DNA from 2 places in the Jeotgalibaca sp. A127 genome. Region 1 is predicted to be linked to the other one. Evidence: predicted binding sites of a transcription regulator. Region 1 holds the regulator's gene; the other holds the start of a gene.

The links. Region 1 encodes CtsR, which represses protease genes until heat stress. Its sites were predicted from a motif close to TTGGTCAAAAAAGGTCAAANA; they were not measured.
Region 2: clpP (ATP-dependent Clp endopeptidase proteolytic subunit ClpP) is a predicted target of CtsR. The motif match lies at 13,316-13,336, and genes of this name have one in related genera.

What each region holds. Positions count from the first base shown of each region.
Region 1 is NZ_JBQPRC010000016.1:262-15,711, forward strand. Features, by position in the region: rRNA gene rrf (5S ribosomal RNA) at 1-34, shown strand, start outside; tRNA gene ACTVAI_RS11065 (tRNA-Val) at 63-135, shown strand; tRNA gene ACTVAI_RS11070 (tRNA-Lys) at 196-268, shown strand; tRNA gene ACTVAI_RS11075 (tRNA-Thr) at 291-363, shown strand; tRNA gene ACTVAI_RS11080 (tRNA-Gly) at 368-439, shown strand; tRNA gene ACTVAI_RS11085 (tRNA-Arg) at 450-523, shown strand; tRNA gene ACTVAI_RS11090 (tRNA-Pro) at 534-607, shown strand; rRNA gene rrf (5S ribosomal RNA) at 664-779, shown strand; gene ACTVAI_RS11100 (glucosamine-6-phosphate deaminase) at 887-1,591, opposite strand; gene ACTVAI_RS11105 (CtsR family transcriptional regulator) at 1,842-2,306, shown strand; gene ACTVAI_RS11110 (ATP-dependent Clp protease ATP-binding subunit) at 2,345-4,852, shown strand; gene ACTVAI_RS11115 (cation diffusion facilitator family transporter) at 4,901-6,067, opposite strand; gene ACTVAI_RS11120 (hypothetical protein) at 6,187-6,513, shown strand; gene ACTVAI_RS11125 (helix-turn-helix domain-containing protein) at 6,557-7,432, opposite strand; gene tadA (tRNA adenosine(34) deaminase TadA) at 7,549-8,049, shown strand; RNA gene ffs (signal recognition particle sRNA small type) at 8,101-8,186, shown strand; gene ACTVAI_RS11140 (hypothetical protein) at 8,294-8,608, opposite strand; gene dnaX (DNA polymerase III subunit gamma/tau) at 8,801-10,624, shown strand; gene ACTVAI_RS11150 (YbaB/EbfC family nucleoid-associated protein) at 10,641-10,958, shown strand; gene recR (recombination mediator RecR) at 10,980-11,576, shown strand; gene ACTVAI_RS11160 (DUF2508 family protein) at 11,620-11,910, shown strand; gene tmk (dTMP kinase) at 11,985-12,617, shown strand; gene ACTVAI_RS11170 (cyclic-di-AMP receptor) at 12,645-12,977, shown strand; gene holB (DNA polymerase III subunit delta') at 12,986-13,963, shown strand; gene ACTVAI_RS11180 (PSP1 domain-containing protein) at 13,988-14,794, shown strand; gene ACTVAI_RS11185 (DNA replication initiation control protein YabA) at 14,821-15,180, shown strand; gene ACTVAI_RS11190 (tRNA1(Val) (adenine(37)-N6)-methyltransferase) at 15,170-15,450, shown strand, end outside.
Region 2 is NZ_JBQPRC010000001.1:147,782-163,231, reverse strand. Features, by position in the region: gene prmC (peptide chain release factor N(5)-glutamine methyltransferase) at 1-151, shown strand, start outside; gene ACTVAI_RS00840 (L-threonylcarbamoyladenylate synthase) at 358-1,377, shown strand; gene glyA (serine hydroxymethyltransferase) at 1,447-2,667, shown strand; gene upp (uracil phosphoribosyltransferase) at 2,745-3,380, shown strand; gene atpB (F0F1 ATP synthase subunit A) at 3,655-4,365, shown strand; gene atpE (F0F1 ATP synthase subunit C) at 4,387-4,599, shown strand; gene atpF (F0F1 ATP synthase subunit B) at 4,635-5,141, shown strand; gene ACTVAI_RS00810 (F0F1 ATP synthase subunit delta) at 5,143-5,436, shown strand; gene atpA (F0F1 ATP synthase subunit alpha) at 5,456-6,967, shown strand; gene ACTVAI_RS00800 (F0F1 ATP synthase subunit gamma) at 6,979-7,899, shown strand; gene atpD (F0F1 ATP synthase subunit beta) at 7,917-9,341, shown strand; gene ACTVAI_RS00790 (F0F1 ATP synthase subunit epsilon) at 9,343-9,768, shown strand; gene ACTVAI_RS00785 (DUF1146 family protein) at 10,101-10,337, shown strand; gene murA (UDP-N-acetylglucosamine 1-carboxyvinyltransferase) at 10,454-11,764, shown strand; gene ACTVAI_RS00775 (rod shape-determining protein) at 11,802-12,827, shown strand; gene ACTVAI_RS00770 (DNA-directed RNA polymerase subunit beta) at 12,846-13,025, shown strand; tRNA gene ACTVAI_RS00765 (tRNA-Arg) at 13,147-13,218, shown strand; gene clpP (ATP-dependent Clp endopeptidase proteolytic subunit ClpP) at 13,393-13,986, shown strand; gene ACTVAI_RS00755 (sugar-binding transcriptional regulator) at 14,316-15,353, shown strand; gene gap (type I glyceraldehyde-3-phosphate dehydrogenase) at 15,389-15,450, shown strand, end outside.

The DNA.
Region 1 (15,450 bases):
GGTTTCCCTTTGTGAGAGTAGGACGCTGCCGCGCAATTTATTTTTCTCTTTTTTTGTTTTCCGGAGGTTTAGCTCAGCTGGGAGAGCGTCTGCCTTACAAGCAGGATGTCGGCGGTTCGATCCCGTCAACCTCCATTATCCAGGCCCCCTCAAACAGGCCGGATGGTGTGGACCGAGGTCCGCAATGGATTGTTTGAGTCATTAGCTCAGTTGGTAGAGCATCTGACTTTTAATCAGAGGGTCGCAGGTTCGAGCCCTGCATGACTCATATACATTTTAATATGTATAAAGCCGGCTTAGCTCAGTTGGTAGAGCATCTGATTTGTAATCAGAGGGTCGAGGGTTCAAGTCCTTTAGCCGGCATTTTGCGGAAGTAGTTCAGTGGTAGAACACCACCTTGCCAAGGTGGGGGTCGCGGGTTCGAACCCCGTCTTCCGCTTTCACATTTTGCAGCCATAGCTCAACTGGATAGAGTACCTGACTACGAATCAGGCGGTTGTAGGTTCGACTCCTACTGGTTGCATTTTTATCATCGGGAAGTAGCTCAGCTTGGTAGAGCACTTGGTTTGGGACCAAGGGGTCGCAGGTTCGAATCCTGTCTTCCCGATATCCGAGACTGGGTCAATTTCCTGGTCTTTTGTTTTTCATTGATAAGAAACATTGTGCGGTGACGATGGCGAGAAGGTCACACCTGTTCCCATCCCGAACACAGAAGTTAAGCTTCTTAGCGCCGATTGTAGTGAAGGGTTTCCCTTTGTGAGAGTAGGACGTTGCCGCGCAGTATGATTGAATCGGTCTCTCTATGGAGAGGCTTTTTTATTTGCAAAAAAATAAAGCCAGACAAAATCTAAAAAATAAGATTTTGCCTGGCTTTGTCATTCTTAAATTATTTAATTAAAGAAGCCGCTGCTTCATCCACGATAATAATTACATCTGGGTGATTTACTAAAACAGTTGAAGGAATGTCTTCAGTAGGTTCCGTAGCAGTCACTAAATCTTTGATTGCTTGAGCTTTATCTTCACCAAAAGCTAAAAGAATGATTTTCTTAGCCTTCATGATAGAAGCAAGACCCATTGAATAAGCTTGACGTGGCACATCTTCTTCTTTTTCAAAAAAACGTTTGTTAGCATTAATAGTAGATTGCGTTAACTCAACTTTGTGCGTCAAAGAGTCAAGTGGTGTGCCTGGTTCATTAAAAGCGATATGCCCGTTATGACCAATTCCCAAGATTTGAACATCAACAGGGTATTTTTCCAGAATAGCTTCATAATGTTCGATTTCAGCTTTTTCTTCGTTCATACCATTTGGTACATAGGATTCTTTGAAGGGTTTATGATTGAATAAGTTTTGTTCCATGAAGTAACGGTAGCTTTGCTCATGTGTTCCTGGCAAACCTACATACTCATCCAGGTTGACAGAAACAGCTTCAGAAAAATCAACATCACTTTCAACGAGCTTTTTATAAAGGCCTTCTGGGGTTGACCCTGTTGCTAACCCAAATACTTTTGCGCCATTGTCCAGGGCTTCCCGGATTAATTCATAAGCTTTTTGTGAACCTTCTTCTCTTGTTTGTGTATAAAGGATTTCCAATGATCTGATGCTCCTTTTTATATAGTAGTATTAAAATAATTCTAAAACTAAAAGTATTCATTGTCAATAAAACTAAAAAATACACATCCGGGATATTTATAAACAAAATAGTTCAAAAAAGAGTCAGATTACGATATAATAATTGGTCAATAGACAGATTTCGGACCTTTCCATTTGACACTGAACCAAGAATAGCATACTATTTGTGTTACAATAGTCAAAATTAGTCAGGTGAAAGGGGGCGGATGAATTGCAGAACCAAAATATGTCAGATATCATTGAAGCTTATATTAAAAAAATACTTAAGCAACAAGAGCAAGTTGAGATACGACGTAATGAAATGGCCAGTCACTTCAATTGTGTCCCTTCACAAATCAATTACGTAATTAATACGCGTTTTACCGAGCAACATGGCTATTTAGTCGAAAGTAAACGTGGCGGCGGTGGGTATATACGCATCATGAAGGTCAAATTCATGGATGAAGTGGAATTTCTTGATGAAATGATCAAGATGGTCGGAAACGTTATTTCCGAAAGAGACGCGTTTGCCATCGTTCAAAATATGTTTAATAAAAAACTAATTTCCAAGCGAGAAGGCAATCTCATGTTGTCAATTCTCGATAAAAATACGCTCCAGGTTTTTGGGGATGATGAGGATGTTGTACGCGCGCATCTTTTGACCAAACAATTACAGAGTCTTCGCTTTAAAGCATAATATAATCAGTCATAACCCTAGTAAAGGAGGCGTTAAGGATGGACGAACTATTTACAGAAAAAGCGAGCAAAGCGCTCATTCTAGCAACGGAAGAGGCCCATTACTTTAAACATCAATCAATTGGAACAGAACATATTCTTTTAGGGCTTCTACGCGAACCTGAGGGAATTGCCGGGAAAATTCTTCGCGACTTCGATGTGGATGAGGAACACGTTCGTGATGAAATTGAGCATCTAACGGGCTATGGAACGGCAAGACCGTTATCCGACCATTTTGCTCCAATGCCATTTTCGCCTCGGGCTAAAACTGTCGTGATGTACGCCACTACAGAGTCCCAAAAGTTAGGAACGCTTCTTGTTGGTACAGAACATCTATTGATTGGTCTGTTAAAAGAAGAAGTTTTAGCAGTAAAGATTTTGAAAAATCTTGGTGTTGATTTCAACCTATTACGTAAAACGCTATATGAAAAAATCGGTTTAAAACAACCGGCAAAAAATACGATTAGAGGCGGCAAAAAAGCTGCTAAAACTTCGGAGGGAACACCAACACTAGATTCACTGGCACGGGACATGACAGAATTGGCTCGTAATCAGAAATTAGACCCGATTGTAGGTCGGGAACGGGAAGTACGTCGCATTCTTCAAGTTATATCTCGCCGTACAAAAAACAACCCTGTTCTTGTCGGGGAGCCAGGTGTTGGTAAAACGGCAATCGTTGAAGGCTTAGCCCAGAAAATCGTCAATGGCGAAGTGCCGGAGCAGTTGGCACACAAACGTCTGATGATGCTGGATATGGGATCTCTGGTAGCTGGAACCAAATACCGTGGTGAATTTGAAGAACGGATGAAAAAAATCATCGACGAAGTTTATCGGGATGGCAATGTTATCCTCTTTATCGATGAATTACATACGTTAATCGGTGCGGGGGGAGCAGAAGGAGCAATCGATGCTTCTAATATCCTGAAACCTGCATTGGCACGTGGTGAGCTTCAAACAATCGGGGCAACCACACTGGACGAATATCAAAAATATATTGAAAAAGACGCAGCCTTGGAACGTCGTTTTGCCCCTATTCATATTGACGAGCCGACCGCTGATGAAACGGTGGATATTTTGATGGGACTACGCTCCCGTTATGAAGATCACCACCGGGTAGAAATCACGGACGAAGCGATTGAAGCAGCTGTGAAGCTCTCAACCCGTTACATTACCTCTCGTCGTTTACCAGATAAAGCTATTGATTTAATCGATGAATCGGCGGCGAAAGTCCGTTTAGACGTGACGCATGGTGATACACCTGTGGGTAAATTGGAAGATGAAATTGAGCGCCTCGGCAAAGAAAAAGAAGATGCCATCCTGAACCAGGATTTTGCTAAAGCAGCGCGTATTCGTAAAAAAGAGATGACACGCAAACAACGTCTGGATCGCATCAGAGAAGAATCAGAAGCGGCTTCCCAGAGTGATGAATACACCTTGAGTGTAGATGAACGCGATGTTGCCGAAGTTGTTGCGTTGTGGACCGGAATCCCCGTTTACCAGATGGAACAAAAAGAAAGCGACCGCTTAATGAAACTTGAAAATGTTCTTCATGAGCGCGTTATCGGCCAAGAAGAGGCAGTAGGTGCTGTATCACGTGCGATTCGCCGTGCCCGCTCAGGATTGAAAGATCCAAATCGTCCAATCGGAAGCTTCCTTTTCCTTGGACCAACGGGTGTCGGAAAAACCGAATTGGCCAAAACATTGGCAGAAGCAATGTTTGGTTCAGAGGATGCCTTGGTTCGAATTGATATGTCAGAATACATGGAGAAATTTGCAACCAGTCGTTTAGTCGGTTCACCTCCAGGTTATGTGGGTTACGATGAAGGTGGCCAATTGACTGAAAAAATTAGACAAAAACCTTATTCTGTTATTTTGTTTGATGAGGTTGAAAAAGCGCATCCGGATGTCTTTAATATTCTGCTGCAAGTTTTGGATGATGGTCATTTGACTGATTCGAAAGGTCGCAAAGTTGATTTCCGTAACACCATCTTAATTATGACATCCAACTTGGGAGCAACTGCCATTCGTGATGAAAAATCCGTTGGCTTCAATGTCAAAGATATGAAACATGACTATAAGGCGATGGAGAAACGCATTCGGGAAGAACTGAAAAGTACTTTCCGTCCGGAATTCTTGAACCGAATTGATGAATCGATTGTATTCCATTCGCTGGACAAGAAAGAATTGCATGAAATCGTTAAGTTGATGGCGAATACGATTGTGAAACGTCTGAAAGACTTGGATGTTCACGTTAAAGTTACCCCTTCTGCGATTGATGTTATCGCTAAGGCTGGCTTCGACCCTGAATATGGGGCGCGTCCAATTCGTCGTGCTATCCAGAAAGAAATCGAGGACAAACTAAGCGAAGAAATGCTAACCGGAAATGTTAAATTTGGTGATTCCGTGACTATCGGTGCGCGCAACGGAGAAATCCGTATTTCAGTCCGTGAAGATAAAAAGGAACCAACAGACGAAACAGGTAAAGATTTAGTAGGAAGTAATTCTTAACATACAAAAAACGAGGAAGAGACACAAGTCTCGCCCTCGTTTTTTTGATTAGTGCTTCAATAAGCTCAAGCGGTCGACCGTAATTTCGATTTCCGCTTCGCCGACTTTTTCTGAAATGTCCTGTTTAATAACTTTGACTAATTGTTCATTTGAGGTGGTAATGTCTTCAGGAACGTCAATATCAAAAGATATTTTGACGTTTTCAGGTCCTTCTTCAACCCTGAAATCATGAAATTTCAAATTTAATTGGTAAGATTTGAGGATGGCTTTGACTTCACGGTAAATTCGCGTATGTTCCTCGTTTTGAACGGCTATTGGATCCAGGTGACAAATTAAATCGATACCAAGTTCATCTTTGAAATGTTTTTCGATATAGTCGCTGACCTCATGCGCCTCGGTTAAGGTCCAACTATCATCGACTTCTATATGGATGGAGGCATACGTCTTATTGGGGCCATAATTGTGAACGAGCAAGTCATGATAGCCCAGGATGGCGTCGAATTGGTCGAAATGCGCCTGGATTTCGGACAGCTCTTTCTCGTTTGGTCGTGAGCCGAGCAAATCATCCATGGAATCACGAATCATGTTGATGCCACTGTAAATGATAAAAATGGCAAGTATCGCCCCTGCATATCCATCCACTGTTAACCCAGTGAAAAACTCAATCAATGAAGCAAGTAATACAATGATGGTCGTATAAACATCGTTCAAACTATCTTGAGCTGCTCCTCTAAGAGTATTCGAATGGATGGTAGTGGCAGCTGATTTATAAAAGAGGCCCTGGATTATTTTTGCGAAGATGGAAACCGTCAATAACACAAAAATAAGTGGCCCGCTTGCTAAGGCGGTGGGATTAAAAATACGTTCGACGGAAGTAGTCAAAAATTGAAACCCCACAAAAATAATGATGGTTGAAACCAATAGTCCACTGATGTATTCAAAGCGTTCATGCCCATAAGGATGTTCTTTGTCTGGTGGCTTAGAAGCAGCCTTGAAGCCCAATAACGTCAGAATGGAAGAAGCAGTGTCGGAAAGGCTATTGATGGCATCGGTCATAATGGATACACTGCCCGATAACCAACCCGCAGCTAATTTAACAATAAAAAGTAATAAATTTGAAATCAGTCCGATAACACCGGCCAATAAGCCAATGCGCAGACGCTTTTTCTCGATGGTATGATGTTCGGCATAAGATTCCAGCCATTTAGTAAACATGTGGAGACTCCCTTTTCGATAGAATGTACGCTTATTATGCCATAGGTGGCAGACCAAATCATTCGGAATACGTTTTCTTGTATGCTAAAATAAAGACAAATGAAAAGGAGCGATCAATAATGAAAAATTCAAATTCAAAAAAAGCATTTCTCATTGGTTTAGCTGCCACGGCTGCTATAACTGCTGTCGCAACAATTCTTATGAATGAAGAAGAAACTGTGGACCGCGTTGGGGCTTATTTAAACCGCCAACGATTGAAAAGTAAATTCAAAGGCAACCATCGTGTCATGAACGTCGTCGAAACGCTAAGTGATAATGAAATCGAAACATTATTGAGCGTTTTCGATCGCACCGGCAGCTGGAAAGATACAATTTTTGATACGTTCGACGATTTGAGAGACAAAGCGGTTGATTATAAAGATCATGTAAGCAAAAAGTTCAAATAAATGAATGAGAAGGAGACGATAGGGCAACCTGTCGTCTCCTTTGTTATTTAAACCGGGCATGTAATGCCATATAACTCAGCAGTAAATCATCCATTTTTTTCAAATTCAAACCGATTGTGTCCACAAAACGGTCAATGCGATATTGTAACGTATTACGATGGACGTAAAGGTCCGTAGCTGCTTTGGAAATATTTCCCTGATTTTGCCACATGGCATACACTAAGTCAGCCCCGCCGTCGATATTTTGAATACCTTCCTTTATTGTGGCTAGAATTGGACTTTTGGAAGCTGCTTCAAAGGTATAGTGGGGCAAAGCTGTCGTCGTTAGGGTGACGATTTGATCCGCCTGGCTTCGGGAACGTGTATCCAGGAATATACTTTGTTCTTCTAAAAAAAGTGCAGGTAAAAACGAATTGACTGTCCAGTTTTGACCCAGATATGCATTGGACTTGATGCCAAAATCATCATCCAACACATTCAAGACGCCTTCAATTTCATTTGTCAGCTCAAAGTGATCAGGATTATGAATAATGAAGAGGGCATATTGTTCTGAAACAAAAAAACCATCGACTATAGAAGAGAGGGTGTTTTTAAAAGCATCCAGCCATAATTTTCGGTCAATCGGCTCTGGAGAAGTTTGTTTTAAAGTGACTTGCAGGACCTGGATGCGCTCATAACCACTTGGGATAGGGTTGGGATTTTCCAACAAATAATGTGCCCAAACGTTCTTGAGGCCGGTATTAAAAACTGTATCTGGTTCCAACATCTGGATGATCAGACGTTTTTCCCGGTCTGTTATGGTACCGGATGCGAAATGCATGAATTTGCCCTCCAGGGGGACAGTGAAATAATCATTTCCCATCCAGGAAGATTGGTTGACCTTCGCCTCAGGGAAAAGTTCTTTAAGTAAGTCTTCCATAAAAGATTTTCCTCGCAATCGATTTCAATAGTACTTTCATTTTAACATTGATACAAAATAATTGGAAAGATGTTCCGAAATAGATTATATTAGGGTGGATGAGAAAGAGGGATAAGATGGAATTAGCTGAAAAAGAGGCGTTTATGCGGGAAGCTATCCTGGAGGCAGAAAAAGCGCGCGCTATTGGGGAAGTTCCCATTGGCGCGGTTATTGTACTGGATGGTGAAATTATTGGACGCGGCCATAATGAACGGGAAACGACTAACGATGCCACTACACATGCCGAAATGACGGCCATTCGTGATGCCAACAAAAAACTTTCGAATTGGCGTTTGGAAGATGCTGAATTGTTTGTAACGTTGGAACCCTGCCCAATGTGCAGTGGTGCCATCATTTTGTCACGCATCAAAAAAGTTTATTATGGTGCGGCTGATTTAAAGGGTGGGACTGCCGGTACATTGATGAATTTATTGCAAGACGATCGCTTTAACCACCAAGCAGAAGTGGAAACAGGTATTCTGCATGATGAATGCCAAAGTTTGCTGCAAACCTTTTTTCGCGCGTTACGCTTAAAAAGAAAAGAAGAAAGTCGGAAACATTTACGTCGAATGAGCTGATTGCCCTTGAAAAATAAGGGCGACGTGTGTTATACTAAACTTTGCCGAAAGGCCTTACTGCAATGGCGGTCTTATGAATGAGTCAGATCCGGAAGGAAGCAGCTATAAGTAAGAGTCGCCATGTGCTGTAAGTTAATAGCAAACCAGATGTTCTTATCTTCGGATGAGGGCTTTTTATTTTTTAATCACTTTTACAAAAAACGCTCACCCAGAAGAAAAGTCTCTGGGTGAGCGTTTTATTTCGTTATTCAACAACGGCAACAACAATACTGCCGAATTCAATTCGTTCTTGGTACTTCTGGAGAGTATCCAGGGGATGCCCCGTCTTTTTAAATTCGGGGACGGTTAAAATATCTTTGACATTTTCAATCAGGGAATGGGAAGAAAAAATGGAACCATCTTCATTGCGGAGGTCATAATTATTAAGAATCGTATCTTTACTGGCGATATTCGTCACAATATAAATATGTTCTTTGGGAATGCCGTCTTCACGGAGTTTCCTGACGGTATTCAAACTTGTAGCTATGGAGGTTGTACATGTTTCAATTCGGATTTTCACGTCTATCCCTCCTTTCCTCTCTTGTGTCCAGTATACTCTGGATTTCATCTAAAAACAAAAATATCCCGATACCATTTAAAAAGGTTAATTTGGCGCCTTTTCAAGTCAAAAGGAAACGTCAGCTCCGCTTTCTATTTTGGCTTTTTTACCGTATAATGAATAGATGAAATACGCACAGAAAGAAGGGAAATAATGAGTTATCAAGCACTTTATCGTGTCTGGCGGCCACAGCGCTTCGAGGATATTGCCGGTCAACAAGCGGTGACGCGAACTTTGAAAAATGCTCTCGAACAAAAAAAATCTAGCCACGCTTATTTATTCACTGGTCCAAGAGGGACAGGGAAAACGAGTGCGGCTAAAATTTTCGCTAAAGCCATTAACTGCCCGAATCAACAAGACGGTGAACCATGTAATGCCTGTGAAATGTGTCTTGCCATTACAGAAGGTCGCTTGAATGACGTCATCGAAATTGACGCGGCCAGTAACAACGGGGTTGAGGAAATCCGTGACATTCGCGACAAAGCTCGTTATGCTCCCACGCAAGCTGAACATAAAATTTATATCATAGACGAGGTGCATATGTTGTCAACAGGCGCCTTTAATGCCCTTTTGAAAACATTGGAAGAGCCACCGGAGAATGTTATTTTTATTCTGGCAACGACCGAACCGCATAAAATTCCACTGACCATCATCTCGCGGACACAGCGCTTTGATTTCAAACGCATCACGTACCAAGATATTTTAGCGCGAATGATTTTTATTTTGAAAGAAGAAACAATCGCCTATGAGGAAGAAGCCCTGCATGTTATTGCGCGGGCAGCTAACGGCGGAATGCGGGACGCCTTGAGTCTATTGGATCAAGTCATTTCCTATAATTCCGATTTGGTCACTTTGGATAACGCGATTCAAGTATCGGGAAGCCTGACCGAGGAAATGATGTTGTCATTCCTGGGCGCCCTCAAGGAAGAAAACGCTGAGGAAGCACTTAAAATCCTGAATGCGATTTTAGCTAACGGTAAAGAAGCAGGCCGCTTCCTGGAAGAAATGATCCTGTTTTCCCGGGACATTTTGGTGTATAAACAGACAAACGGTAAAGGGATGGAGGACGCTGACCGTTTGACGGATAAGTTCCGTTCGTTTGCTGAATCAGTGGCAGCTACGTTCTTATACCGGGCTATTGAAGAATTCAGCCAAACGCAAAAAGAAATGCGTTTCTCAACACAACCGGATGTCTACCTGGAAGTCCTGGCGGTTAAATTATCACAGCCCCTTTCACAACCAGCTACAGCCACAACCAAAGCAGCAGACAGCCAAGAAGTGGTCCGTCTGGAAAAGGAAGTTGCTTCTTTGAAAAAAGAACTAAAAGCTGTTTTGGAAGGATTGAAAAATGGTAGAATTGAAGTATCAGCAAGTGATACAGTTGCAAAACCAGCGCCACCACGTAAAAATCCAAATGGTTTTAAACCGGATATCGGTCGCGCGCAACAAATTATGCGCGAAGCAACAAAACAAGAGCTTGTTACGTTACAATCTAATTGGGGAGATATCCTTGATTACCTATCTGTTACCCAACGAGCGGTTTTACGCCAAGCAGAACCCGTGGCAGCAAACGGTAGTGCCTGTATTCTAGCTTTCGAGTACGATATTCTTTGCCAAAAAGCGACGGAAGATATGGAACTCCGGGAAGCATTGGCTGAGGCGATTCAAAGGATGACAAACCGACCAGGTGAAGTCGTTTGTTTGACCGTCGAGCAATGGGGAACTTTGCGCCGTAACTATGTACAGGATTTAAAGGCAGGTAAAATCCAGCCGAAACAACCGGAACCAAATGCAGTGGCCCCAACAGACCATCCCGTGGCCAGTGAGTTTTCGGACAACGATGTACCGCCACAACCCTTTGAAGATTTTGCAATGGGACCGGATGAAGATGTGCGGGAAGAAGAAAAACAACAAGAAGTTGTCGAACAAGCAATCAGCATTTTCGGAGAAGAAAATGTGACAATCATAAACGACTAAATAAAAGGAGCGAATTATAATGCGCGGAAATATGGGAAATATGCAAGGTATGATGAAACAAATGCAAAAAATGCAAAAACAAATCGAGGAAACACAAGAACAAATCAACCAAACACAGTTTGTAGGGGTAGCTGCCAATGAACTTGTTCAAGTAACAATGACCGGAGATAAAAAAGTAGTTGATGTTGCAATCAAACCGGAAGCTGTCGATCCAGATGATATCGAAATGCTGCAAGATTTAATTTTGATGGCGACAAACGCTGCTCTTGAGAAAATCGAAGTAGAAACAAAAGCAAAATTGGGTAAATTCGCAAGCGCAATGCCTAACTTTTAATTGACGGAAGGTGCTGACTAAATGCATTATCCAGAACCAATAGCCAAGCTGATTGAGAGTTTCATGAAATTACCAGGTATCGGCCAAAAAACGGCGGCTCGTCTTGCTTTCTTCTGTATGGATATGGAAGAGGAAGAGATTGTTAAATTCGCGAATGCCTTAATCAGTACAAAGAGAGATTTACATTACTGTTCCGTTTGTGGCAACATCACCGAATCGGACCCTTGCTCCATTTGTCAGGATGAAGGCCGTGACCGTTCAACCGTTTTGGTAGTGGAAAATCCACGCGATATCATGTCCATGGAAAAAATTCGGGAATTTCATGGTTTGTACCATGTTCTGCATGGTGTTCTTTCTCCGATGGAAGGAACCGGACCGGAAGATTTGAATATCCCTGATTTGATTAAACGTCTTCAAAACGAGGAAATTAATGAAGTGATTATTGCAACCAACGCAACGGCAGAAGGTGAAGCAACAGCGATGTACCTATCACGACTCATCAAGCCAGCTGGAATCAAAGTGACGCGTCTTGCCTATGGACTGGCAGTGGGTAGCGACATTGAATATGCGGATGAAATGACGTTATTCCGCGCTATCGACGGTCGCCGGGAATTATAGGAAGAAAGTATGAGGAGTCATTAATAAAATGGTGTTCCATTTATTGAATAAAAGCAGGAAAAATCAGCAAAAACAGCTGATGGATGAACGTTTGAGCAATAGCCTGCAGACTGTTTTCCAGAGATACCAACTGCTCTTACACCTCGAAGAAGAAGCGTACGATGTACCGGAAGACTTGAATGCCTTACGGAAAATTGAAAGAGCCAAGTACTTGTGCTTGATGCGCGAAGCGCGTCAGCGGAATATCCAGGGTGATATTGTCAAGCCAAGGAAGGTCAAAGCAATGGGTCTGAAAAAACGAGGCTATAAAAAAGACAACTTATACCAGGATTAGCTGACTTTTTAGAAGCTATAAAAAAGCAATGAATTAGAGTATAATGAGATTACATGAACAAGGAGCTAGCGTATATGAATGGTATTTTTATCACATTGGAAGGCCCGGATGGATCTGGCAAAACTACCGCATTGAGAGAGATTGTAAAACGCCTCTCCACAATGACGGATAAACAGATTGTCTCAACCCGTGAACCGGGTGGCAGCCCGATTGCAGAAAAAATAAGGGATATCATTCTGGATCCGGCACATACAAAGATGGATGCACGGACGGAAGCCTTGTTGTATGCAGCAAGCCGCCGCCAACACTTGGTGGAAAAAGTACTCCCCGTTCTTGACGCAGGCGATATTGTTCTTTGCGACCGTTTTGTGGATAGTTCCATTGCTTACCAAGGACACGCGCGTGAAATTGGCGAGGCGGGTATTTTTCGAATCAATGATTTTGCGACAGATGGTATCCAGCCTGATTTAACATTATACATTGATGTTCCGGCTGAAGTCGGCTTAGGCCGCATTCAAAAGAGCGAGGGAACACGAGAGTATAATCGTCTCGACCAAGAAAAGTTGTCTTTTCATGAGAAAGTAAGGGAAGGCTACCAAGCCTTGGCGCAAAAGAACAAAGAGCGAATTGTTACAATAGATGGCACACAAACACCAGAAGAAGTCGTGACACAGTGTATGACAGTTATCCTGTCCCGCTTCTTTTAATTTAAAAGACAGAAAGAGGAGATCGTTATGAAACTGATTATGGCAGTCGTTCAAGATAAAGACAGTGCATTACTTTCGGATGAACTTGTTGAGGCAAACATCCGGGCAACAAAATTATCATCGTCTGGTGGCTTCCTCCGTTCAGGAAACACAACCTTCATGATTGGTGTTGAGGATGAACAAGTAGAAGAAGTACTGAACATTATCAAAGTGAACTGTGAATCCAGAGAACAGTACATGACTACTCCGGTTAACATGGATGTATCATTAAACGGCAACAACTTGGCTTATCCGATGCAAGTACATGTAGGTGGGGCGACCGTCTTCGTCATGCCTGTTGAAAGCTTCCATCGCTTCTAATGCCCATGGTGACAGAATTAGAAAAAAAACAGCCGGAACTTCAGCAATTGTTTGCGAACGCAATTACCGGAAAACGACTTGGCCACGCTTATTTGTTTGAAGGTGCTCGGGGAACCGGGAAAATGGCCTTAGCCGAACGGGTGGCACAAGCTATTTTTTGTGAGAGTGGACACCTCGGGATACCTTGCGGGAATTGCCGGAATTGCCGGCGATTTATTGAGGGGAATCAACCGGATTTAATCGTGGTGGAGCCGGACGGCCAATCCATTAAAGTGGATCAAATCAGGCAACTGAAATCCGAATTTTCTAAAAGTGCAGTGGAAGGCAATAAAAAGGTCTATATCATCGATCAGGCGGAAAAGATGACCATTAGCGCGGCCAACAGCCTCCTGACTTTTTTGGAAGAACCAGGGATGGATACGTATTTATTTTTACTGACAACCGTAAAAGAGAATATTCTTCCAACCATCCGCTCCCGTTGTCAAATCATTCATTTCCAGCCTTTAAAGCGGGAAGTGATGGGGGATGTTTTTCGGGAAGAAGGCATTACGGAAAAATACGTCGGTGTATTATCAGCTTTAACCAATGATACAAAAGAAGCCCAGCGATTACAGGCAGATGAATGGTTCCAGGAGCTCCTGGGAAAAGTATGGACGTGGTTTAATCAACTCATGAAGAAAGACTCCATGGCTTTTATTTATGTCCACACTGACCTCATGCCTTTGGTGAAAGAACGTGCACAGATAACGTTATGTCTGGATTTGTTACTATTCCATTATCGCGATATGCTCTATCTATCATTCGGTCATGATAAAGCGGCCGTTCACCAAGAACTATTGAAACATCATCAAAATTTTCGAAAAGATAGTGGTTATTTAACCCAACAAATAGAGAATATCCTGGATGGCAAGAAAGCCATCCAGGCTAATGTCCAAGCACAAGGTGTTTTGGAAAGTCTTGTTATTCAAAATCAACTAATCAAGTGAGCAATGAAAAAGGAGGTAGCTAAGGTGAAAAAAGCACTGGGTATTCGTTTTGTAAATAATGGTCCCATTTCTTATTTTGAAAATGAATCAGAAATGTTTGCGTTAAATGAAAAAGTCATTGTCAGACAAGGCGAATATCTTGAAATCGGGAAAGTTGTCATTGCATCCAAAAGCTGTCAACAAGAGGATGCTCTACAACCGGCCGAATTAATCTTGCGATCCGCAACGACAGAGGACTTGACGATAGAAAAAGACAATGTTGAAGAAGCCGCAGCAGCTTTTAAAATAGCCAAAGCGGAAGCGCGCCGTTCCCAAATAGAGATGAAAATTGTCGGTGCGAATTACTCATTCGATCGTCAAAAGCTAACTTTCTTATTCAGCGCTCCTGGCCGCGTCGATTTCCGCTCGTTCGTGCGGGAACTAGCAGCTATTTTCCACGTACGGATTGAGTTGCGACAAATTGGCGCCCGTGATGAAGCGAAATTTTTGGGGGGCATTGGTCCATGTGGCCGGCCGCTTTGTTGCTCTACTTTCTTGGGTGATTTTGTACCTGTATCGATAAAAATGGCTAAAAATCAAGGGTTATCCTTGAATAATGCCAAATTATCAGGATTATGTGGGCGCTTGATGTGCTGTTTGAATTATGAAGATGAGACGTATGAAGAGTTAAAGAAATCCATGCCGGATTACGGCACTGAAATCGAAACGCCAGAAGGACTGGGAAAAGTTGTGGGATTGAATATCCTATCCCAGGTGGTGACCATAAAATTGTTCCAGGAACGAAAAACAGTTCAATATGCCTGGGAAGAACTGACGCAAGTCTTTGCTTAAGAAATATGAAATTGTGAGTGGGTAGAATGGATAAACGAGCTTTATTTGATCAATTTCATCGTGTTGAAAGCCGGATTTCATCTGTTAATGAAGATTTACGGGAAATTCAACAGAAGCTGACGGAATTGATTGAGGAAAATACAAATCTGCAGATTGAGAACCAACATTTGCGTGACCGCATTGAATACCTGGATAAACAATTGGAGCCAGATACTGTGGTGACGGAACCAGAAATGTCTAAATCACGTTTGAATCTACAGAAATTATATGAGGATGGCTTCCATGTCTGTAATGTTTATTACGGCAGCCGCAGGGTGGATGATGAATCCTGTGTCTTCTGTCTGGATGTCATTTATGGAGAACGGGGCGGTAATGGTGACAGATAAAAACCCCCTTTTAAGAGAGGGCGAACGTCTGGATATTTTGAAACGCGAAAATATCCAGATTATTCAGAGTCCCTCTGTTTTTTCTTTCTCTCTGGACGCTGTTTTATTGGCAGACTTTGCTGAATTACCTCGAAAACGGAAAGCGACAATCGTGGACTTTTGTTCCGGAAACGGTGCGGTCGCTTTTTTGTTGACGGGTAAAACGGAAAATCCAATCATCGGGGTGGAAGTACAGGACCGTTTGGTGGATATGGCCAAACGAACCGTCCA
Region 2 (15,450 bases), on a different contig from region 1:
CCACCTAAAGACAGACGGTTGCCTATTTATGGAAATCGGCTATCAACAAGGTGAAAAACTGCAGGATTTGTACAAGAAAGCATTTCCGGATAAAGAAGTAACGATTCAACAAGATATTAATGGTCTCGACCGTATGTTAATAGTAAAATAGATTTAGACAGAGAGTGGAAAAAAAGGCGTTTAGCCCCGGATCAATGGAGCGAATAAGCGGAAGATGGTCGCAGACTATCTGAGCATTATTCGTGAAGTGACGCCGGGGCTGCCTTTTTGAGCACGTTTACGAAGCAAATATTCGGTTAAATAGCCGGGGCCGGGAGTTATTTCCCAAACCCTTTTTTTGGAAGGAATGGACTAATAATGGAGACACAACTATTCAACAAGGAAAACATGCCAGAAGCAGGAGCCCTTTTGAGAAAAGGCGAACTGGTGGCTTTTCCTACCGAAACAGTTTATGGATTGGGAGCAATTGCTTCTGATAATGCGGCCGTAAAAAAAGTTTACCAGGTAAAGGGGCGTCCGAGCGACAATCCTCTGATCGTTCATGTGGCCTCTCACGAAATCGGGCAATATGTGGCTGAGATTCCAAACGTAGCTAAAAAGATGATGGAAGTATTTTGGCCGGGTCCCTTAACTTTGATATTCAATGCTAAACCAGGTGTATTCGCTCCAGCTGTTACAGGAGGGCAAAGTACAGTCGCACTGCGTATGCCAGCTCAAGATTTGTCTTTACGCTTAATTCAGGAAGCGGGCTTTCCACTCGTAGGGCCGAGTGCTAATACTTCGGGGAAACCAAGTCCGACCACTGCACAACATGTCCTTCATGATTTAGGTGGAAAAATTGCTGGCGTCGTCGAGGGGGGAGAAACGCAAATTGGCGTCGAATCCACAGTTCTGGACTTAACGGACGAGCGGGGATTGATTATTCTCAGACCTGGTGCCGTAACCAAAGAACAACTCCAAATTGTTACCGATCAAAAAGTTTGGATGAATGATGAAGTAAAGGTATTAAATCCTGAGGAAGCTCCCAAAGCTCCTGGTATGAAATATACTCATTATTCACCGAACCAACCGGTTATTCTTATGCGGGCAGATTGGTCCATAAAAATATCTGAGCTTCTGGCTGAGGAGAAAGTAATAGGGGTTTTGGCTTCGGATGAACAAATAGCTGAAATCGAGATAAAAGACGAAATCATACCTTATTCATTGGGTTCACGAACGGATGCACGCATTGCTTCCCAACGTTTATATGCAGGACTGAGGTATTTTGATAACCAGGATGTCGATGTCATATTGGCCGAGGCATATCCGAAAGATGGCATTGGGATTGCCTTCATGAATAGACTTGAAAAAGCTTCATCGGCAGTTTATCCCCAATAGCATTTGTGCTATACTTACGTTAATATTTTAATTGTATTTTAATTATGAATCGGTTTCAGGAGGATGGGTATGTTTGATAAATTAGTATTTGAAGCAATCGAAAATGAAAAAGCACGACAAGAAAATGGGATAGAACTAATCGCCTCCGAGAATTTCGTATCCAAGGATGTCATGCTTGCGCAGGGAAGTATCTTGACTAATAAATATGCCGAGGGATACCCAGGCCGTCGTTATTATGGCGGATGTGAATTTGTTGATGTAATTGAAAATCTGGCAATTGATCGTTTGAAGGAACTATTTGGGGCAGAGTATGCAAATGTTCAACCACACTCTGGTAGCCAAGCGAATATGGCAGCCTATCGTGCCATCCTGGAACCAGGTAGTAAAATATTGGGTATGGATTTAAACCACGGCGGTCATTTGACACATGGATCGGCCGTTAACTTCAGTGGTCAAATGTATGATTTCGTGGCTTACGGTGTCGAAAAAGAGACAGAAATAATCGATTATGAAAAAGTAAGAGAGATCGCTTTGGCAGAAAGACCCCAATTAATTGTCGCAGGAGCAAGTGCCTATCCGCGTGCACTGGACTTCAAAAAATTTAGAGAAATTGCCGATGAAATCGGTGCTATGTTGATGGTGGATATGGCTCATATTGCGGGCCTTTGTGCAACAGGCTATCACCAAAATCCCGTCGAATTTGCAGACATTGTGACCTCAACGACCCATAAAACGTTACGCGGTCCTCGTGGTGGTGTCATCATGGCGAAGAAGCAATACGGCAAGAAGTTGAATTCTGCTATTTTTCCAGGTATTCAGGGTGGACCTTTGGAACATGTTATCGCTGCAAAAGCAGTTGCTTTTAATGAAGCTTTAGACGATTCCTTCAAGAATTACATTGGCCAAGTATTGGATAATGCAAAAGCGATGGCAGATGTATTTAAAAATTCAAAATTCCGGGTCATCAGTGGAGGAACTGACACGCATTTATTACTGTTGGACGTATCTGGATTTGATTTGAATGGGAAAGAAGTGGAAACGTTATTGGATTCTGTGGGAATAACGGCGAATAAAAATGCGATACCATTTGATACATTGCCCCCAAGCAAGACAAGCGGCATTCGTATCGGTACTCCAGCAATAACGACCCGTGGATTCGGTAGAGCAGAAGCGATTAAAGTTGCAGAGTTAATTATTAAAACGGTTGAAAACCGAGAAGATGAAACCCTGCTTGATGAAATCAAGAACGAGGTTCAGGCACTGACTGCTCAATTCCCATTATACAAATAAGATTATAAAATAAATTCTGGTAAATCTAGCTCCAATCCTTTACAATAGAAAAAGTGAAAATTGAGAGGGGAATACAAATGGGACAAGTAACCGTTATGGATCATCCATTAATCCAACATAAATTAACAATTATTCGTCAAACAACAACAGGAACCAAAGACTTCCGTGAAGTGGTCAGTGAAATTGCAATGCTGATGGCTTATGAAGTAACACGCGACATGCCTTTAGAGGATGTTGAAATCGAGACACCACTTGTAAAATCAGTACAAAAAACTTTAAGTGGTAAAAAAGTCGCGATTATTCCAATTCTTCGTGCAGGATTAGGGATGGTAGATGGTTTCTTGGCAATGTTGCCTGCAGCTAAAGTTGGACACGTAGGGCTTTATCGTGATGAAGAAACACTTGAACCGCATGAGTATTTCGTTAAATTGCCAGCTGATATTCCAGAACGTCAATTATTTGTTGTGGACCCAATGTTAGCAACAGGTGGTTCTGCAATTGCAGCAATTGAGGCTTTGGAAAAACGTGGTGCAAAACCATCCAACATTAAATTTATCTGTTTAGTTGCTGCGCCAGAAGGTGTTAAAGCATTGAATGACGCTTATCCAGGTGTAGAAATCGTGGTTGCGGCCTTAGATGAAAGACTAAACGAAGCGGGTTACATTCTTCCAGGATTGGGAGATGCTGGTGACCGCCTATTTGGTACGAAATAATGTGTAAGAGACAAAGGGTAACCTTTGTCTCTTTTTTTGTTCCAATAGGATTAAACATATCTAAAAATATTGCCTCGCTAAATTTTAATCAAACATTTCACAAAGTTGAGAACGCAATATTATTATAGGTTTCGGTAAAGAAAATTTCGTAATTGTTTCAAAAATCTTTGCTAATCTTAATACAAGATGGTATTATTGGCAATGCGAGCAGGCCAATGTTTTTTTCATGTTTTTCATTGGCTTGTTAAATTACGTTTGAAAAGAGGTGAAACAATTGGAACATGAATCGGTTGTTGTTGAATTCATGGGGATTGGCTTTGACTTGAATATCATTATCAGTGTAGTTGCTACCTGTGTATTGGTTCTTTTATTCTGTTACGTGTGTACACGTAAGTTGTCAATAAGACCAGGAAGAGGACAGCTTGTTATTGAGTACATTGCAGGTTTTGTTAGAAATATGATTTCTAGCTCAATGGATTGGAAAGTGGGAGAACAATTCTACCTACTTGGTTTTACACTATTTTTGTTTATCTGGGTTGCAAATATGTTAGGTCTAGTTTTAATCCTGAATATAGGTGGTTTTTCCTATTGGAAGAGTCCTACTGCCAGTCCAGTTGTAACATTGGCCCTATCGCTGCTCATTATTTTGATGACGCATTATTTTGGCGTTCGGGAACAAGGTTTTAAAGGCTATTTCATGAATAGTTATGTAAGACCGGTAGCAGCTTTGATGCCAATCAAGATTCTTGAAGAGTTCACGAACACGTTGACATTGGCACTACGTCTATACGGAAACGTTTATGCTGGAGAGATTTTACTTGGTCTAATTGCCTCTTTGGCAAATATGGCTGGTCCATGGACATGGGCCATTGGTATTCCTTTACAAATGGTTTGGCAAGGTTTCTCGATTTTTATCGGTTCTATTCAAGCCTTCGTTTTTACAACTTTGACAATGGTTTACCTATCACACAAAATTGAACATTAATTATTAAAGGGGAAAAACAAAATGAACTTTATAGCAGCAGCAATAGCAGTTGCCGGAGCAGCAATTGGCGCTTCATTGGGTAACGGTAAAGTTATTTCTACAACAATTGAAGCTATCGCAAGACAACCAGAACTACAAAGCCGTCTACAAACTTTGATGTTTATCGGAGTTGGCTTGATCGAGGCCGTTCCTATTATGGCGGTCGTAATTGCATTCTTGCTTATATTCCAATAAAAGAGGGAATGAAAAAAATAAATAGGAGGATATAGATGAAACCACTATTCATTTTAGGCGCGACATCCACAGCGCTAGGAAATACAATCGTTACCCTCGTTTCGTTCTTGTTACTATTTTGGTTAGTTAAACGCATCGCCTGGGGACCATTGATGAGTATGTTGGATGAAAGAGAAAAAGCAATCAATGCTGATTTAGATAAAGCAGCAAAAGATCGTGAAATTTCACTACAACAACGAGCTGAAACAGAAGAACAGTTACGTGAAGCACGAAAAAATGCCAATGAAATATTAAATAAAGCCCAAATAGAGGGAAATGTACTACACAAATCTATTATCAAAGAAGCAAATGAAGACGCACAACGTATTCGTCAACAAGCGCAACGTGAAATCGAAGCTGAGCGCGTACGTGCTTTGAATAACATGCGTTCTGAAATCAGTGAATTATCCATCAGTATCGCTGAAAAAGTCATTAAAAGAGAATTAAATACTTCTGACCAAGAGCGATTAGTTGATGAGTTCATTCAAGGATTGGAAGATTAATATGGATAAAAAAGAGGAAATCAACATCGACCAATACATCGATGACTATCTTGAAGAAAAGCAACCGACTACTATAACGTTGACTTCCGCAGTGGCTTTGCGTCCGGAACAAAAGAATCGGATTATAGCAGCTTTTGTGAAGAAAACCAATTATGTTAAGGATTTTGAAGTTGTTGAAATCGTAGATGAGACCCTTCTGGGCGGTGTCCGTTTGGAGTCTGATAATCATTTCTTCGATAATACAATTCGTCATGACTTAACGCAATTGCAACAACATATTTTAGAAGGCCAATGAGATTGAAGAGGTGAAGAATGTGGCAGTGAATAAAGAAGAATTACATTCTTTGATCAAGCAAAGAATCAGCTCTTTTCAATCGACTCCAAAAATTGAGGAAATTGGAAAGCTGACTTATGTAGGTGACGGTATAGCCCGTGCCACAGGTTTAACTAATGTCATGAGTGGTGAACTATTGGAATTCCAAAATGGCACCATTGGTATGGCTCAAAACCTGGAAAAAGAAGATGTGGGTATCGTCATATTCGGACCTTACTCCGATATTCACGAAGGAGACATCGTCAAAAGAACAGGTCGTATCATGGAAGTGCCAGTTGGAGAATCCCTGATCGGCCGAGTAGTCGATGCTTTAGGAAGTCCAATTGATGGACAAGGTCCTATTTTAACAACCAAGACCCGTCCTGTAGAAGCAGAAGCACCTGGTGTTATGGACCGTCAATCAGTAGCAGAACCCTTGCAAACAGGTATCAAAGCGATTGATTCTCTCGTACCAATTGGGAGAGGACAACGGGAATTAATCATCGGTGACCGTAAAACAGGTAAAACCACAATTGCTGTTGATACAATTTTGAATCAACGAGGAAAAAATGTTATCTGTATTTACGTTGCTATTGGACAAAAAGAATCTTCTGTTCGTAACTTAACGGAAACACTTAAAAAGCACCGTGCTTTGGATTACACAATCATTGTATCAGCTAGTGCTTCTCAACCTGCACCCATGCTATATATAGCTCCTTACACAGCCACAGCGATGGCTGAAGAATATATGTATAATGGTAAGCATGTTTTAGTTATTTATGATGATTTGTCCAAACAGGCCGCAGCTTATCGAGAAATGTCTCTATTGCTGAGAAGACCACCTGGCCGTGAAGCTTATCCAGGGGATATCTTTTATTTGCATTCTCGTCTACTGGAACGGTCCGCAAAATTGAATGATAAATTGGGAGGCGGCTCCATTACCTCCTTACCAATCGTTGAAACACAAGCAGGCGATATTTCCGCGTATATTCCAACAAACGTTATTTCAATCACAGATGGGCAAATTTTTCTGGAAAGCGATTTGTTCTTTGGTGGTATTCGTCCAGCCATTTCGGCCGGTCTATCCGTTTCACGGGTAGGTGGATCCGCTCAAACGAAAGCGATGAAGAAAGTGTCCGGTACTTTACGTCTTGATTTAGCGTCATACCGTGAACTCGAGGCCTTTACACAATTTGGTTCCGACCTGGATGCTTCAACGCAACAACGCTTGAACCGTGGACACAGAACTGTTGAAGTGCTCAAACAAGATCTGCATGCTCCGCTTCCAGTTGAAGAGCAAGTAGTTATTCTTTATGCCTTAACAAAAGGATATTTAGATGTGGTTCCGGTTCGTGATATCGCGCGTTTTGAATCCGAACTTATGAGTCGTCTGGAAATCTCTGAACCTCATCTGTTGGAAACCATACGGGAAACAAAACAACTGCCTGATGAGGGAGAATTGACAAAAGCCATTGAATCTTTTGCGAATAGCTTTGTCCCACATAGTCATTAAGGGGTGAATACATGGCATCGTCATTGATTGATATAAAAAAACGAATTATCTCTACTCAAAAGACAAGTCAAATTACCAATGCCATGCATATGGTATCTGCGTCAAAGTTGTCTAGAGCAGAACAAAAAGTAAAAAAATATCAGCTTTATGCGGATAAAATCCGGGAAATCGTGACCCATATTGCCGGCCAACAATTATCTATGTTGGAAGAACATGGCTCAAACCTAAGTCAAGAACAACTCATAGACTTTCATGATTTGCTGATTGAGCGTGAAGTGAAAAAAACAGGTTACTTAATTATTTCGACGGATAAAGGATTAGCGGGTAGTTACAATTCATCTATCTTTAAATCAACCCGTCAAATGATTGAAGATGATCATAAAACCTCCGGAGAATACACGATTATTTCCATTGGAGAAACATTGGCACGTGATTTACAGAAACATCAAATAGCGGTTGAGCGTATTGTTCCGGATTTGAGCGACCAGCCATCTTTTGAAGATGTACGTGGAATAGTTTCTCTGGTTGTGGAATATTATCGTAATGAAGAATTTGATGAGTTGTATGTCTGTTATAACCATCATATTAACGCCATAAGCTCTGAATTCCGTGCTGAAAAAATGTTGCCTCTTTCTGATTTGGATGTTCGCGAAGCAGAAGAATATGAAGTCGAATATTTATTTGAACCAACGAAGGAAGACATTTTGGAAGTTCTTCTTCCACAGTACGCAGAAAGCTTAATATATGGAGCAATCATCGATGCGAAAGCATCAGAGCATGCTTCACGGATGACAGCCATGAAAAGTGCGACGGACAATGCGAAAGACTTAATCAAACGCTTGTCATTAGAACAAAACAGAATGCGCCAAGGTGCAATTACGCAAGAACTTACGGAAATCGTATCCGGTGCAAATGCGTTAGAAGAGAAGTAAAGGGGATGCAAAATTACATGAGAAAAGGACAAATCGTTCAAGTTATTGGGCCTGTCGTCGATGTCGGCTTTCCCCCTGATGCAGGACTACCGAATATTCACGATGCACTCCAAATCCAAAGAGTGCGTCAAAACGGTGAAGTCGAAAAAATCGTCCTGGAGGTAGCCTTGCAAATTGGAAACGGAGAAGTACGTACCATTGCAATGCAATCCACTGATGGACTGCAACGCGGGATGGAAGTGATTGATACTGGCAAACCTATCAGGGTTCCGGTAGGGACAGAAACGTTAGGTCGTGTTTTCAATGTGTTGGGCGATCCCATTGACTTGAAAGAACCATTTCCTGAGGACTATCCACGCGAAGGTATTCATAGAGCTGCACCGACGTATGATGAATTGAGCAGTAACTATGAAATTCTTGAAACAGGAATCAAGGTAATCGACCTTTTGGCACCTTATTTAAAAGGTGGGAAAGTAGGCTTGTTTGGCGGTGCCGGTGTCGGGAAAACGGTCTTGATCCAGGAATTGATTCATAATATCGTTGAACAGCACGGTGGTATTTCTGTATTTACCGGTGTTGGTGAGCGGACACGTGAAGGAAATGACCTTTATAATGAAATGCAGGAATCCGGTGTTGGTAAGAAAACAGCAATGGTTTTCGGTCAAATGAACGAGCCGCCAGGTGCCCGTATGCGGGTAGCTTTGACGGGTTTGACGATGGCTGAACATTTCCGTGACAAAGAAAATCAAGATGTGCTTTTATTTATCGACAATATCTACCGCTTTACTCAAGCGGGGTCAGAAATATCTGCACTTTTGGGACGGATGCCGTCAGCTGTAGGATACCAACCAACATTGGCAACAGAAATGGGTGAACTGCAAGAACGGATTGCATCAACCAAGAATGGTTCGATTACGTCTATTCAAGCTATTTACGTTCCAGCAGATGACTATACGGATCCGGCTCCCGCGACAACATTTGCCCATCTTGATTCTACAACCAACCTGGAACGTCGTTTGACGGAACAAGGTATTTATCCAGCGGTTGACCCATTGGCATCTTCTTCAAGTGGGCTTTCACCAGATATTGTGGGTGAAGAACATTATGAGGTGGCGACGGAAGTACAACATATTCTGCAACGTTATCGTGAACTTCAAGACATCATCGCCATTTTAGGTATGGATGAACTATCCGAGAATGAAAGAGAAATAGTTGGGCGCGCACGTCGCATTCAATTCTTCCTCTCTCAAAACTTCCATGTTGCGGAGTCATTTACAGGTATTCCGGGATCATACGTGCCAGTAAAAGAAACTGTAAAAGGCTTTAAGGAAATTATTGATGGAAAACACGATGATGTACCAGAAGAGGCATTTCGAAATGTAGGAACGATTGAAGAAGTTTTGAAAAAAGCTGAGAGCCTAGGTTATAAAGGGGTGTCTTAATATGGCTGTGATGCATGTTTCTGTCATTACACCTGAGGGTACTGTTTTTGATCATCGAGCCAAAGCGGTCGATGCCCAAACGACAGATGGTGGTATTACAATCTTACCGGGCCATATACCGATCATTGTGCCACTCGCAATTGGTGAACTAAGAGTGACGCGTGTCACTGATAGTGATGACGATAAAAATTATGTCGCAATAAACGGCGGAATAATGGAAGTACAAGGGAATCAAGTCAATATTATTGCCAATACAGCTGAACGCTCACGCGATATCGATTTGGATAGAGCGGAGTTGGCCAAAAAAGCTGCCGAGGAATTAATGGCTGAAGCGCGTGACCAAAAGAATCTCGTTGAGTTCAATCGCGCGCGTGTTTCTCTTGCCAAAGCAATTAACCGTATCGGCGTATCTAAAAAAAGACTATAATCTCATCATTAGGCCAGAATCCTGCGTATTTGATGCAGCGGTTCTGGCTTTTTCTCTCTTTTAATAATAAAAGAAAACATATCGAAATCGTGCTTTATAGAATTTTTTGAGTTTGAAAATCAAAATAATTGTAAAAAAAATATATTTTTAAACCATATCAGTTTGAAATAGCGGAATTTGCATTTATAATACGAAGTATAAAGGTGTTTTTTTACACTATTAATGTAATGAAATTATTTATTTATTTCAATTTATTTAAAAATGTAAGCTACTATTCTTTTTTGATTTAATTTATGTTAGTATAGTTGAAGGCTATAGGGGGGAGGGGCAGGATGGATACAATGTTTTCATTCGGAATGCTGGAAATCATCTCTCATATGGTATTTATTTTTTTGTCTTTTTGGGCTATAAAAGCCATCAGGATTGAAACTTGGATCAGAAAGAACCATATACCTGAAGCGAGAATCTTATATTTTTTTATTGCAATTGCTTTAGGATATACAGTGAGTTCATTCTTTATTGATTTCGTGACTGTTTCACGAAACTTGGCTTTTCTAATAACTAACTAAACCTATGACTACGTATTTCATGACAAGTGCAAATGACGCAAACTAAACAAACGATAAATACAATAGAGTTGTGAGCAACTCTAGACGCGATACACGAATTTCGGAGGGATATTTGAATGGAAAAAATGATTGTCAGAGGCGGGAACCGACTTGTCGGGACAGTGAAAGCAGAAGGTGCAAAAAATGCTGTGCTTCCAATTGTTGCTGCTACAATCTTGGCTACTAAAGGTAAAACAGTATTAAAAAATGTTCCAGTTTTGTCTGATGTATACACAATTAATAACGTTTTGAAAAATATTAATATTGATACACAGTTTGACGAAAGCACTAATACAATTGTTGTGGATGCAACAGATGAAGTAAGCTGGGAAACACCTTTTGAATATGTCAGTAAAATGAGAGCATCTATAGTTGTTATGGGACCATTATTGGGTCGCCTAGGTAGAGCAAAAGTTGCACTTCCGGGTGGATGTGCGATTGGGACACGGCCAATCGACCTGCATTTAAAAGGTTTTGAAGCAATGGGAGCATCAATTAAGATTGAAAATGGTTATGTAGAAGCAGTGGCAGAAAAATTACATGGAGCAAGAATTTACCTTGATTTCCCTAGTGTAGGCGCAACTCAGAATTTGATGATGGGTGCTGTTTATGCTGAAGGAACTACTATTTTGGAGAACGTTGCACGTGAACCTGAAATTGTTGATTTAGCACGCTTATTAAACAGCATGGGTGCTAAAATTTTTGGTGCTGGAACTGAAACAATCCGCATTGAAGGGGTAGAGGAGCTTGTAGGGGTAACACACTCTATTATTCCTGACCGTATCGAAACAGGCACATTCATGGTTGCTGCTGCAGTAACTAACGGAAATGTTTTAATTGAGGATGCAATTGCTGAACACAACAAACCGTTGATTTCGAAATTGAAGGAAATGGGCGTTTCGATTGAGGAAGAAGCAAGTGGTCTACGAATTATTGGACCAAAACAATTGCGTGCCACTGATGTTAAGACAATGCCACATCCTGGCTTCCCAACGGATATGCAAGCACAAATGACTATTGCACAACTAGTATCCCAAGGAACAAGCACAATGACGGAAACTGTTTTTGAAAATCGCTTTATGCATCTTGAAGAAATGCGTCGGATGAATGCGAATTTCAAAGTAGAAGGTCAAACTGTACTGCTGTACGGTAATTCTTCCTTCCAGGGAGCAGAAGTTGCCGCGACAGATTTGCGTGCAGCAGCAGCGCTTATCATTGCTGGTTTAGTAGCAACAGGCTATACACGCGTAACAAATTTAACACATTTAGATCGTGGTTATTATGAATTTGACAAAAAGCTCAGAAATCTTGGAGCTGATATTGAGAGAATCGATGAGAGTGCTGAAAAATCACTTTCTTCTCAAGACCTTGATGCCTTGTTTGCATAATACAAATATTTACGATTTATTTTCAGGGGGAAAAAACTTGGCTAAAGATATAGGTATCGATTTGGGTACTGCTAACGTATTGATTCATGTGAAGGGTAAAGGAATCGTATTGAACGAACCTTCCGTTGTTGCTGTGGATACTGCGACGAACCGCGTGCTTGCTGTGGGGTCTGAAGCTTACCGAATGGTAGGGCGGACACCTTCTAATATCAAAGTTATTCGTCCCCTAAAAGGTGGCGTTATTGCAGACTTTGACATTACAGAGGCAATGCTGACACACTTTATTGACCGTTTGAACGTGAAAGGCTTAATGACTAAGCCAAATATTCTGATTTGCTGCCCGACAAACGTTACAGCAATAGAACAAAAAGCAATTATTGAAGCTGCTGAAAAAAGTGGCGGTAAAAACGTTTATTTAGAAGAAGAGCCTAAAGTTGCCGCTGTCGGCGCTGGTTTGGATATTTTCCAGCCAAATGGTAATATGGTTATTGATATCGGTGGAGGAACCAGTGATGTTGCTGTTCTTTCTTTGGGTGGTATCGTAACAAGCAGTTCTTTGAAACAAGCAGGGGATAAACTTGATGCAGACATCATGAACTTCGTTAAACGATCACACAAATTACTTATTGGGGAAAGAACGGCAGAACAAATCAAGAAAGAAGTAGGTACTGCGCTTTACCCAGAGAAGATTATTGCAATGGAAATTCGTGGTCGTGATATGGTGACTGGGTTACCACGTACCATTTCGATTAATTCGGCTGAAATATACGAAGCCATGCATGAAACATTGATGAATATTGTTAATCAAGCTAAAGAGGTACTGGAAACAACACCTCCAGAACTTGGTGCAGATATTATTAATAGCGGGATTGTTTTAACTGGTGGGGGTTCTTTGATCGAAGGTATCGAAGAATTATTCAGCGATGAGCTGGGTGTTCCTGTGTTCGTTGCAACAGAAGCTTTAGATTCAGTTGTTTTGGGAACAGGTCTGCTACTAGAAAACATTGGCAAGTCCCGTCGCAAAAAGATTGGATTCCTGAGAAGAATTCTCCAAACAAATTAAATGTAAAGGAAGTTCGTAATGAAATTCGACGTTAAACCTATATTTAGAGCTCTATTTTGGATTATATTTTTCATAGTCTTGGCAGCCGTTTTATTTTTTGTGGGCCTAGCTGTGGGATATAGTGTCTTAGGAGATGGTGAAATGATGGATGTTTTCAAATATGACACTTGGCAACATATACTTGACTATATTCGTTAATCAATTAGGTTAGTTGGATTCATCCGAACGAAGAATCAGGGTGCTTTTATGACAAGGGTGCTCTGATTTTAAAAAGTTATTGCCAACAGTTCGCGTTTAGTGTTATAATAATAACACTGCTGTCGCCTTAGTGTAATGGATATCACGTAAGATTCCGGTTCTTGCAATGGGGGTTCGATTCCCTCAGGCGACGTCTTTAACGGTGCCCCCATCTTGTCTGTTCAAGGTGGGGGCTTTTTTATATCCATAGCCTATTAACTTTGATAAAATAGGTGAAAGGTCAACCAAACGAATTGACCATTTTTGACCAATGGTGTACAATTATCACTGTAAATGAAAAATATTTCTTGATTAGGAGGATAATTAAATGAATCTAGTACCTACAGTAATTGAACAAACTTCTCGCGGTGAACGCGCCTATGATATTTATTCACGCCTTTTGAAAGATCGTATCATCATGATTTCTGGTGGCATTGACGATAACTTGGCAAACTCGGTTATTGCACAATTGCTATTTTTGGATGCGCAAGACCCTGAAAAAGATATTTATATTTATATTAACTCTCCGGGTGGATCCGTATCTGCTGGTCTGGCTATTTACGATACCATGAATTTTGTAAAAGCAGACGTTCAAACAATCGCAATGGGTATGGCTGCATCAATGGGAAGTTTCTTATTGACGGCTGGAACCAAAGGTAAACGATTCGCTTTGCCTAATGCTGAAATCATGATTCACCAACCACTGGGTGGAGCACAAGGTCAGGCAACTGAAATCGAAATCGCGGCCAGACATATCTTGGCAACGCGTGAACGCCTAAATAAAATCTTGGTTGAAAGAACAGGTCAACCGATCGAAGTAATCGAACGTGATACTGATCGTGATAACTACATGACAGCTGAACAAGCGAAAGAATACGGTTTGATTGATCAAGTAATGGAAAGTTCAAAAAACCTGAAATAAGCATTTAAGACGAAAGACAACCGACAATTTAAAGTTGGTTGTCTTTTTTTTTTCTTGTTGTGGTAAAATGTAAGCGGAAACAACAAGGGGCTTTTGCTTTTTTGTTTTGCGGGACAAAAAACGACCCAAAAAAATATTGGGTTTTTTAAGAAAATGATACAAAATAGTTGAAAAAAAAGTTCGGAATTGATAGAATAAACGTTGTAAGGGAAAGAGATGCACCGCTATTAAGCTTTTAGAGCTCCTGTACTGCTTCTGGGTAGTATGATGGCCTAGACTTTTCTGCATGGTTGGTCGTTTTTTGACCTACTAGGAAAGTGGGGGATGATATGAAAGATGCTATTTCTGTCTTACAAAAAGTGATTCCGGATTTATTAGCACATTTAACTCATCGCTATCATATCCTGGAAGTTATTCACTTACATGCGCCAATCGGTAGACGCTCGTTGTCCGAAATCACCAGCATTTCCGAAAGGTCATTACGCACCGAAACGGACTTTTTGAAGAACCAAGGTTTGCTCATTAGTTCTAAGTCCGGAATGTCACTCACCTTAAAGGGAAAGAAAGTATTCCATGAGCTTGAAGACGTTCTTGATCGCATGCTGACAATGGACAGAAAAGAAGAGGCACTTGCTAAGAAGTTGAACCTCCAATTTTGTCGCATTATACCAGGTGATACAGATGAATCGAGTGATGCTCTTGATGATTTAGGAAAACAGGCAGTCGAAGTTTTTGATGAATTGTTACCGGAAGGTGAGTTCATAGTTGCTGTTGCGGGTGGTAGTACTATGCTTGCAATGGCGCGACATATGACTACGAAACTATCTGAACAAAGGCATTTTACTTTTGTACCGGCACGAGGCGGTTTGGGTGACCTAATGGCAATCCAGGCAAACTCCGTCAGTGATTCAATGGCCCAAGCTACGGGAGGCACAAACACAGCATTGTTTGTACCTGATGATTTGAGCGAAGAAGCGTTGAATATGTTAAAAAATGAGCCCTCGATTCTACAGACGATGAATCTGATGAAGCGCGCGAATTGCTTGTTATATAGCATCGGAAATGCTAAAGTTATGATGGATCGTCGCAAGATGGCGACAGGGTTTAAGGCGGATCTGATTGAGAAAAAAGCTGTCGGAGAAGCATTTGGATGTTATTTTGACGAAAAAGGTCAAATTGTACATCGCTTGTCGCGCTTCGGTCTACAGATAGAAGACGTTGCAAAGATTCCCTATGCGATAGCCATAGCAGGGGGAAGTTCGAAAGCAAACGCAATTGAAGCTTATTCACACATTGCACCAGAACATACATGGCTTGTAACAGATGAAGGTGCAGCTAACCAGATTTTAAAAGGGATTTCCCTTTAAAATATATTAATTATCCTGAAGGAGGATTTTTTATAATGACAGTAAAAGTAGCGATTAATGGTTTTGGCCGTATTGGACGTTTAGCCCTACGCCGTAT